Regions from separate parts of the Photobacterium satsumensis genome, predicted to be linked through region 2. Evidence: riboswitches for the same ligand, from Rfam matches in the RefSeq annotation. Region 2 holds a riboswitch; each other region holds the start of a gene.

Region 1 (3,097 bases), on a different contig from region 2:
GACAGGGCATAGGCAACGGGAATCGCCGGCAGGGTACTCAGCAGTGTCGAGAGCAGGGCTTGAGTGAAGGAGAAACCGGTAATATGCCGCAGATACGGATCATGCCATAGCGAGGCAATATCGAGATCACTGGCCTCATTGATCAAGGCGCCAAGGGCTCCGATCACGAGAAAGAGAATGAGCCCGGCAGTCATGAGACCGGGCATCAGTTGGGTGGTACGTGTGTTCAAAAGTGAGTGCCTGCTACTTGGTCAGTGCTTGTTGCCACTCGCGTACCCAGCTTCTGCGCTGCTTCGCAACGTCTTGGGCTGAAAACTCCAACGCCTTAGCGGGTAGGGTTAGCGCTTTGAATTCAGCGGGCTGTGCGACACTCGTCACCGGGTACATCCAGTTACCCGTCGGGATCACGGATTGGAACTCTGGCGTCAGGATAAAGGCCAGGAACTGATCGGCCAGCGCTTGGTTGGGGCTGCTTTTCAGCTTGGCGGCGACTTCCACCTGCATGTAATGCCCCTCACTGAAATCGGCGGCTTTGTATTTGTCATCCTGCTCGGCAATTAGGTGATAGGCCGGAGAGGTGGTGTAGGAGAGCACCATATCGGACTCGCCCTTGAGGAACATGCTATAGGCTTCAGACCAGCCTTTGGTGACCGTGACTGTTTTCTGTGCCAGTTGCTGCCAAGCGTCAGCGGCTTTATCGCCATATATCGATTTCATCCACAGCATCAGGCCCTGGCCCGGGGTCGAGGTGCGTGGATCTTGGTAGATGATGCTTAAATCATCACGGTTGACCAGCTCATCCAAACTCTTGGGCGGGTTCGCCAGTTTGCTGCTGTCATAGACAAAGGCGAAGTAGCCGTAATCATAGGGAACAAAGGTGGTGTCATTCCATCCGTTTGGTAGGGCTAGTTCGCTAGTATCAACTTGGTGTTCAGCCAGCAGCCCTGTTTTCTTGGCTTCGGCAATCAGGTTGTTATCAAGGCCAAGCAATACATCGGCTTTGGTGCGTTTGCCTTCAAGGCGGACACGGTTGAGGATCGACACCCCGTCATCCAGGGCGACAAATTCCAAATTACACTCGCACTGTGCCTCAAAGGCTTTTTCGATCGCCGGCCCCGGTCCCCAGTCAGAGGCGAATGAGCTGTAGGTGTAAACCGTAAGGGTATTGTCCGCGGCCAATGCCGGAGCGGCAGCCAAGGTTAGAAGGGGAAGTAATTTTTTCACTATGCGCTCCTGATACTCTTGCGTCCGGCAAGAGGAAAAATAATCGTATGAGAGCGGCACAGGGTTGAGTAGAAGGCTGGCATCATGCCTGCCCGGCGGGATAACAAGGCATACCGTATCGAACTCAATTCCTACGCCAGCATTAACTGGATCAGGTTCTGTGGGTTTTGCCGGAGCAATCTCAGCGGCTTGCAGTATGACCAAGGCAAGCGGCGCTCCCCAATGAGAACGCCTGTTATTGTAATGTGCCAAGGTACGGGTTGCCAGCAGCAACGCTCTTTTATGCTAATCCTGATATCGGATTGGCGGCGTGCCGCCAGGTGTGTTCGTTGGCTCCAGAGAGTGGGTTTGACTACTGAGCGTCATTAAGTGACCAGTTGTAATCATAACTGACGTTATTGAGGGTGATTGGCTTTCCGTGCCGGTACTGGTTGATGTGCTTTTGTAGTTGGGATTGGTTACCAAAGTCACTGCCATACCAGTCATAAATCGAAGAAAGTGTGGTTTTGCCGCTTTTCGGGTTGACACCTTTACCGCTGTTGATAAAGCGGGTGGCAGATTTCTCCAGCAGACGCTCGTTATTGGTGGCAGTGAATGCTTCTGGCTGGAGATCTGGGCAGCCTAGGCTGGCGCAGTTGACCACATAGTGGATACGCGGGTCCTGCCAGATCGGGCGCAATATGCGGTGCTCGATATCATTGAGGGAGAGCGTCTTGCCATTGATAGTTAGTACTTGCTCATCCCATGGGCCAAAACTGAAGAAACCGCCCAGTTTGGTGATGGAAGAGACGGGGTAGCTATCGAGGATCAGCTTGACCGTTTGGGCGTTATAGAGGTTAACCCAGTAGGCAAATTGCTCGTTGCGGCTCAGTTGGTGCGGATCTCGCTTGGTGAGATCGCGCAGGTAGCGGTCCAGCTCGTATTTGTCACTGTCAGTCACCCGGCCGTAGCGGAATAAGGTTTGGTTGGGCTGGACAACAAGGTATTTATCGAGCACCCGTTGCCAGCGGCTGTGATCAACGGTTTGTGAGTCGCTGGTGGCGTATTGCTGCCAATAGGGCCAGAGATCGGCCTTGGGGGCCGCAAAAGTACTGGCCGATAGCAAGAGAAACAACAGGCTGACAAAAAAGCGCATAGAACATCCTTAATCTTGGTCCCAAGAGACGACAGGGTTTAGCTTAGACGACCTGCTGGTGGCTCGGTTTATTGCATAAAAGACAGAAAAACGCCCCAGTCATAGTGAACTGGGGCGTTAATGTTATCTGTATTTAGCAAAAACAGTAATGACGTTACGCCAAGAAAGCAGGGATCTTATTTTCGTACTCGGCAATTTTGTCTTCGTGCTGCAAGGTCAGGCCGATATTATCAAGGCCGTTTAGCAGGCAGTGACGACGGAACTCGTCGATTTCAAACCCGTACTGCTTGCCGTTGGCAGTCACCTGCATCGCTTCCAGATCAACGGTGACTTCAGCACCTTCATTCGCTTCGACGTACTGGAAGATTTCATCGACTTCCTGCTCGGTCAGGCGAACCGGCACCATCTGGTTGTTGATGGAGTTGCCGTAGAAGATATCGGCAAAACTTGGCGCAATCATCACCTGAATACCGTAATCGGCCAGTGCCCATGGTGCGTGCTCGCGGGACGAGCCACAACCGAAGTTTTCACGAGCCAGCAAGATGCTGGCGCCTTGGTAGCGCGGGGCATTCATGATGAATTCTGGGTTTGGCTGCTCGCCGGCATCGTCAAGGAAGCGCCAGTCATGGAACAGGTGCTTGCCGAAACCGGTACGGGTGACCTTTTGCAAAAACTGCTTAGGGATAATGGCATCGGTATCGACGTTGGCTGCATCCAATGGAACGACCAATCCGGTAT
Region 2 (3,097 bases):
TACAGGTAATGGCTTAATTGATGCTGGAAAGCCAGCCATCATGTAAATGTGGTGGCCAAGGCGCAGTGCCTCTTGGGGATCATGGGTGATCAACAAGACTGTTTTATCTGCAAGTAGGGTTGCAGACAATGACTGTAATTTATGGCGTGTGACAGCATCGAGTGCAGAGAAAGGCTCATCCATCAGCACCAAGGGTTTGTCTTGCATTAAGGTACGAGCAAGAGCCACACGCTGACGCATGCCACCAGAAAGCTGGTTTGGCATAGCATTTGACTTATCTGCAAGCCCAACTGCGTCGAGCATTGCCATTGCCTTTTGCTTATCGGTTTTTTGGGAAGAACCAAAGCGAGCACTCAAGCACACATTGTCGATGACATTTAGCCATGGCAACAGCAGGTCTTGCTGTGCCATGTAGGCAAGATTGCCACCAAGTGGTAATGCATTGCTGGTAGTGATACTGCCAGCCCAATCCACATTATCTTCAAGTAAACCGGCAAGGTGACGAAGCAGGGTGGTTTTACCGCAGCCACTTTTACCAAGCAAACAGGTCCATTTTCCTGCTGGCAATGTAACATCGAGGTGTTTGAACAGCGGGTGTACAGCATCATTATATCGAAGCGTTAGTTGATCGATATTGACGGCCATCCCTACTGCTTTGTCAGCGGCAAGAGTGTTGTTCATTTTGTTGACAGCTTCCATGCTTATTCAGGTTTAAAATGGCCGGAAAAGAAATGATTTACCGGACCGTGCCCTGAGCCAATTTGTAACTCATCCGCATGATCGATAGCCTTGGTGATATAGCTTTTAGCATGTCGAACCGCTTGTTCTAGAGGGTATTCCTGGGCAAGGAAGGAAGCTGTAGCCGCAGAGAGCGTGCACCCTGTACCGTGGGTATTGCGAGTTGCTATACGTGGTGTGCTCATGCGGATAACGTCATTCTCGAGGATGAGCAGGTCGGTACTGAAGGCGTCTTTTTCTAGATGGCCACCTTTGAGAAGGGTTGAGCGGGCACCAATGGCACGCAACGCTGAAATCATGTCAGACATTTGCTGTTCAGTTTCAGGTAGAGTTGCACCAATAAGTGCTGCGGCTTCCGGTAGGTTAGGGGTGATCACATCGGCAAGGGGCAGCAATTCTGATTTTAGCGTCGAGATAGCCTCTTGCTCCAGTAGAAGATCGCCACTCGTTGCCACCATTACCGGGTCGATAACCAAGAACTTAGGTTGGTATTGGCGCAGCTTTTTTGCCACCATGCGGATGATATTGGCATCACTCAGCATACCAATTTTGACTGCTTTAACGTCAAGATCTGAAAATACGGCATCCAGTTGTTGTTCGACAAAGGCAGGATCAATACCAAGAATGCCGGTCACACCTTGCGTATTTTGCGCCGTTAAGGCTGTGATGACCGAACAGGCATAGCCGCCAGTAGCGGAAATAGCTTTAATGTCGGCCTGAATGCCAGCGCCGCCACCGCTGTCTGAACCAGCAATCGTAAGGGTGATCGGGGTGTTTGATGGAATTGACATAGTTACCTCTATTAAGACGTAAGGTAGCCAATGCCGTCGAACCAGAAAGGGGTCGAAAAGGGGCAGTGCAGCTAGTTCCCTACGCCATTATTAAATGGATCAGGTTCAACGGGTCCCACTACGTGGTCTCAGCGCTCGGCTCCCCGACTAACGGACAAAATTTTGCTTAAAGGACCAAAGAAATGTATTGGCCTTATTAAATCTGTTTTCTGGCTTAAATGCCTGAAGATGAGGCTAATCTAAACATGTTTTTTCCTATAGGGCAAACATGTTAGGAATAAAATGAGGTGATGGATGAAGAAAAATACAGAAAGGGAATAACAGGCAGCCATAAAATGGCTGCCTGTTTAATTACATCTTTTTGCAGTAAGCCGCGATAATAACCATGTTTGTACCCGCTGCTTTACCTGAAACGTGCAATGGGTTGTCAGTTAGGCGGATACCACGTACAGCGGTACCTTGTTTGATCACAAGGTTTGAGCCTTTTACTGGCAGGTCTTTGATAATAGTTACATTGTCACCAGCTTGTAGGGGAGTGCCGTTTACGTCAATCGTTTTTATCGCGTCAAGCTCAGCGAGTGCAATGCCTTTCTCTGCCCATTCAATCATGTCTTCTTCCATGTACAGCATATCGAGCAAATCCTGTGCCCAAGTTTCAGAAGAAAGACGCTTAAGCAAACGATAAGCCATAACCTGAACAGCTGGTTCTTGGCTCCACATGCTGTCGTTTAGACAACGCCAGTGGTTTTGGTCCAGGGTTTCAGCGTCTTCGATTTCTGTACGGCAAGTGCCACATACCATCACACAGCTACCTGCTGTTTGATCAGGAGACGCAGGTACTTCATAAACGCTCAGGTTGTCTTCTGAACTACACAGTTCACATTTAGCGCCAGAGCGCTCTTTAACGATTGATTCAATGCTCATAGGAATATTCCAAGGAAGTGTAATGGTGTTAGCTACCATACAGGTAACTATTCTGTTTATTATGCCATTTAATTCTGAGAAGGAAAGGAATCAAGATCATGATCACAATACTCTCATTTACTTACGTTCAAAAAACGTGCTGAATCAATTTTTAAGTAAAAAAAATGCAACAAATTTGTATGAGGTTATGTTGGTTTGGGACTAAGATCAAAGTGCTGGTTCAAGTCGTTATAGAAAGAAAATAGGATAATTTATGAAAAAGGCACTTTTTTTACTTTCATCTTTAGTACTTATTGGCTGTGACGATGAAGACGTTGTCAATACAGTGTCTGGCAACGCCGAGGTATTTTCTGTTACAGGCGCCGAAATTGAGGGAGCACAAGGCTATACAAGTATTGATAGCATTGAAAGTCAGTACCCGATTACGTTGCCTGATGAGCTTCCGGCAGGCTCAGAGGCCGAACTGGATAACAAACTGGGGTCACTTGGAATCGATATTGAAGATACGGATTGCGGTGTAATCGATACCACTGGTGATGTCTGCTTTGGAGCCGGAAGTGATACGGTTTGTGTGCCTGATGAAGTTAACAAGTTGGGGATCAAGCTTTATACCATTGATATCGATGAGGTAAAACGCGCTTATG
Region 3 (3,097 bases), on a different contig from region 2:
AATCGGTGGGGCATCGACCCATTGGCTAGCACGTAAATTTAAGCTAAATGAGTCTGACACTCGGCTTATTCTGATTGCAGGTGTAGCCGCTGGCTTTGGTGCCGTATTCGGCACCCCGTTGACTGGCGCTATCTTTGCCCTTGAAGTATTGGCTATAGGCCGCTTGCGTTACGATGCAATCATTCCGGCCTTGTTCGCTGCAATATTGGCAGATGTGGTTTGCTCGGCCTGGGGCGTGCACCATACTCATTACCGCATCGATTTCCTTGAAACCATCACCTTATTTGAACATGCGGTCAAAGTGGACTTGTGGATGATCGCCAAGATTGTGGTCGCTGCGGTTGCATTTGGATTGGCGGGGTATTTATTCGGTGAGCTAACCCATGCCTTCAAAGATATCTTTAAGGCGACCCTGAAAAACCCATACCTGATTGTGGTTGTCGGTGGTTTGATCGTCATTGGTGCTGTTCAGCTGATCGGCAACTATGATTATATTGGCTTGGGTGTGTATTCGAGCCGGGAAGGTGGCGTCAGTATTTTAAGTGCCTTCCAGGATGGAGGCGCCGAGTGGTATAGCTGGCTACTCAAATTGTTGTTAACGGCTATCACCCTTGCTGCTGGTTATAAGGGCGGAGAAGTTACGCCTTTGTTCTTCGTCGGAGCGACGTTGGGTAATACCATGGCTTGGGTGCTGGGTGCGCCGGTTGATTTATTTGCCGCCCTTGGCTTCTTGGCAGTGTTTGCCGCAGCGACCAATACACCACTGGCTTGTACCATTATGGGTGTTGAGCTATTTGGGGCTGAGCACATGTTGTATTTCGCCATTGCTTGCTATACCGCTTATTTCTTCAGTGGCCACACCGGGATTTATTCATCACAGCGAGTGGCGGTACCTAAGCTGCTTGACTTGGATGGTGCGCCGAAGATCACCCATAAGCTCGGTGAGCTGAGAGAAACCCATTCCTCATTGCTTAAGTCACTTGTGAAGCGCTTCAAATAATTTTGTTTGGAGGCGGCGTGTTATGCAAAGGTAGCAATGTTTTTGCCAAATAAGTATTAAAACTGTGGGTTCTGCCTTGCCGAGGCAGAACCCCTTTCATATACTGCTAGTTCAACTTGTCGGAGTGCCATTTGGCTGAGACCGCATTGCGGGATCCGTAGAACCTGATCAGGCTAATACCTGCGAAGGGAACAAGAGAGACTCTTCTGCATCGCTGTATTCACAGTGGCAGTATCAGACGAAACTATACACCCTACGTATAGCCTCTTGTTTACGCACCTATCCGCCAAGCACTTTCCCCTTTATGGACTAAAAAGGAAATTGCTATGTCGAATCGCAAACAAGCGAGACTGGAAGCGAAACAATTTATCGATTCACTGACCACCCAGGCTTACCCGAACTCCCGGAAAGTCTATGTCACCGGTAGCCGCGAAGATATCCGGGTGCCAATGCGTGAAATTGCCCTGGCCGACAGCTTGGTTGGTGGGAGCAAAGATGATCCTGTTTTTGAGCCCAATGAGTCGATACGTGTCTATGACACTTCTGGCTTTTATACCGATCCTGAGCAACCCGCTGATATCTATGCTGGCCTGCCAAAACTGCGTGAAGCATGGATTGAGGAGCGGGGTGATACCGAGCATCTTGATGAGCTAAGCTCGCAATACTCCAAAGACCGTTTGGCCGATGACACACTTGATGAGCTACGGTTTGAGCAACAGTCTCGTATCCGGCGCGCCAAAACAGGTGCTAATGTCACCCAATTGCACTATGCCCGTCAGGGGATCATCACGCCCGAAATGGAATATATCGCGATCCGTGAAAATATGGGGCGGGCAACATATCGAGATGAGGTGCTCAACCAACAGCATCCGGGTATGGCCTTTGGTGCAAACCTTCCTGAAGAAATTACCCCCGAATTTGTCCGCCGTGAAGTTGCTGAAGGCCGGGCTATCATCCCTTGTAATATCAATCACCCCGAATCTGAGCCGATGATTATTGGCCGAAACTTTCTGGTCAAGGTCAATGCCAATATCGGTAACTCGTCGGTCAGCTCTTCAATTGAAGAAGAGGTTGAGAAACTAGTGTGGTCGACCCGTTGGGGAGGCGATACGGTAATGGATCTTTCTACCGGGCGAAATATTCATGAAACCCGTGAGTGGATCATCCGCAACAGCCCTGTCCCGATTGGTACTGTGCCTATGTATCAGGCGCTGGAAAAGGTCAATGGTATTGCCGAGAACCTAAATTGGGACGTATTCCGCGATACCTTGCTGGAACAAGCCGAGCAGGGGGTCGACTACTTTACAATTCATGCCGGCGTCTTGCTGCGCTATGTCCCGATGACAGCCAAAAGGGTCACGGGTATTGTCTCGCGCGGTGGTTCAATCATGGCCAAATGGTGTTTGGCCCATCATCAGGAAAGCTTCCTGTACCAGCACTTCCGAGAGATTTGCGAAATCTGTGCCCAGTACGACATTGCCCTGTCATTGGGGGATGGCCTGCGCCCGGGCTCGGTGGCTGATGCCAATGATGAGGCGCAGTTTAGTGAGCTGCGTACACTGGGTGAGCTAACCAAGATTGCATGGGAATACGATGTCCAGGTGATGATTGAAGGCCCGGGGCATGTACCGATGCACATGATCAAAGAGAACATGGAAGAGCAGCTCAAGCACTGCGATGAAGCGCCATTTTATACCTTGGGGCCGTTGACGACCGATATCGCGCCGGGCTATGACCATATTACCTCTGGCATCGGTGCCGCCATGATCGGCTGGTATGGCTGTGCCATGCTGTGCTACGTCACCCCGAAAGAACACTTGGGCCTGCCGAATAAAGAAGATGTAAAGGTGGGGCTGATCACGTACAAGCTGTGTGCCCATGCGGCAGACTTAGCAAAAGGCCACCCCGGCGCTCAGGTTCGCGATAACGCCTTGTCGAAGGCACGCTTTGAGTTCCGCTGGGAGGATCAATTTAATCTGGCTTTAGATCCTGAAACGGCTCGAGCCTACCATGATGAAACACTCCCTCAGGAGTCCGGCAAAATCGCGCATTTTTGTTCGATGTGCGGACCGAAATTCTGCTCGATGAAGATCTCAC

What was found. Region 2 has a riboswitch for thiamine pyrophosphate ahead of thiD (bifunctional hydroxymethylpyrimidine kinase/phosphomethylpyrimidine kinase). Riboswitches for the same ligand answer to the same signal wherever they lie in the genome.
Region 1: it holds a riboswitch for thiamine pyrophosphate, as region 2 does, so the genes downstream of both, thiB (thiamine ABC transporter substrate binding subunit) here and thiD (bifunctional hydroxymethylpyrimidine kinase/phosphomethylpyrimidine kinase) in region 2, are expected to answer to the same signal.
Region 3: it holds a riboswitch for thiamine pyrophosphate, as region 2 does, so the genes downstream of both, thiC (phosphomethylpyrimidine synthase ThiC) here and thiD (bifunctional hydroxymethylpyrimidine kinase/phosphomethylpyrimidine kinase) in region 2, are expected to answer to the same signal.

What each region holds. Positions count from the first base shown of each region.
Region 1 is NZ_JAKJSK010000016.1:47,149-50,245, forward strand. Features, by position in the region: gene thiP (thiamine/thiamine pyrophosphate ABC transporter permease ThiP) at 1-206, opposite strand, end outside; gene thiB (thiamine ABC transporter substrate binding subunit) at 244-1,224, opposite strand; TPP riboswitch at 1,336-1,456, opposite strand; gene L4D79_RS25630 (DUF547 domain-containing protein) at 1,577-2,359, opposite strand; gene leuD (3-isopropylmalate dehydratase small subunit) at 2,514-3,097, opposite strand, start outside.
Region 2 is NZ_JAKJSK010000006.1:952,247-955,343, reverse strand. Features, by position in the region: gene L4D79_RS04535 (ABC transporter ATP-binding protein) at 1-681, opposite strand, end outside; gene thiD (bifunctional hydroxymethylpyrimidine kinase/phosphomethylpyrimidine kinase) at 702-1,529, opposite strand; TPP riboswitch at 1,589-1,685, opposite strand; gene L4D79_RS04525 (PhnA domain-containing protein) at 1,881-2,453, opposite strand; gene L4D79_RS04520 (hypothetical protein) at 2,707-3,097, shown strand, end outside.
Region 3 is NZ_JAKJSK010000011.1:208,109-211,205, reverse strand. Features, by position in the region: gene L4D79_RS22275 (voltage-gated chloride channel family protein) at 1-1,000, shown strand, start outside; TPP riboswitch at 1,111-1,208, shown strand; gene thiC (phosphomethylpyrimidine synthase ThiC) at 1,327-3,097, shown strand, end outside.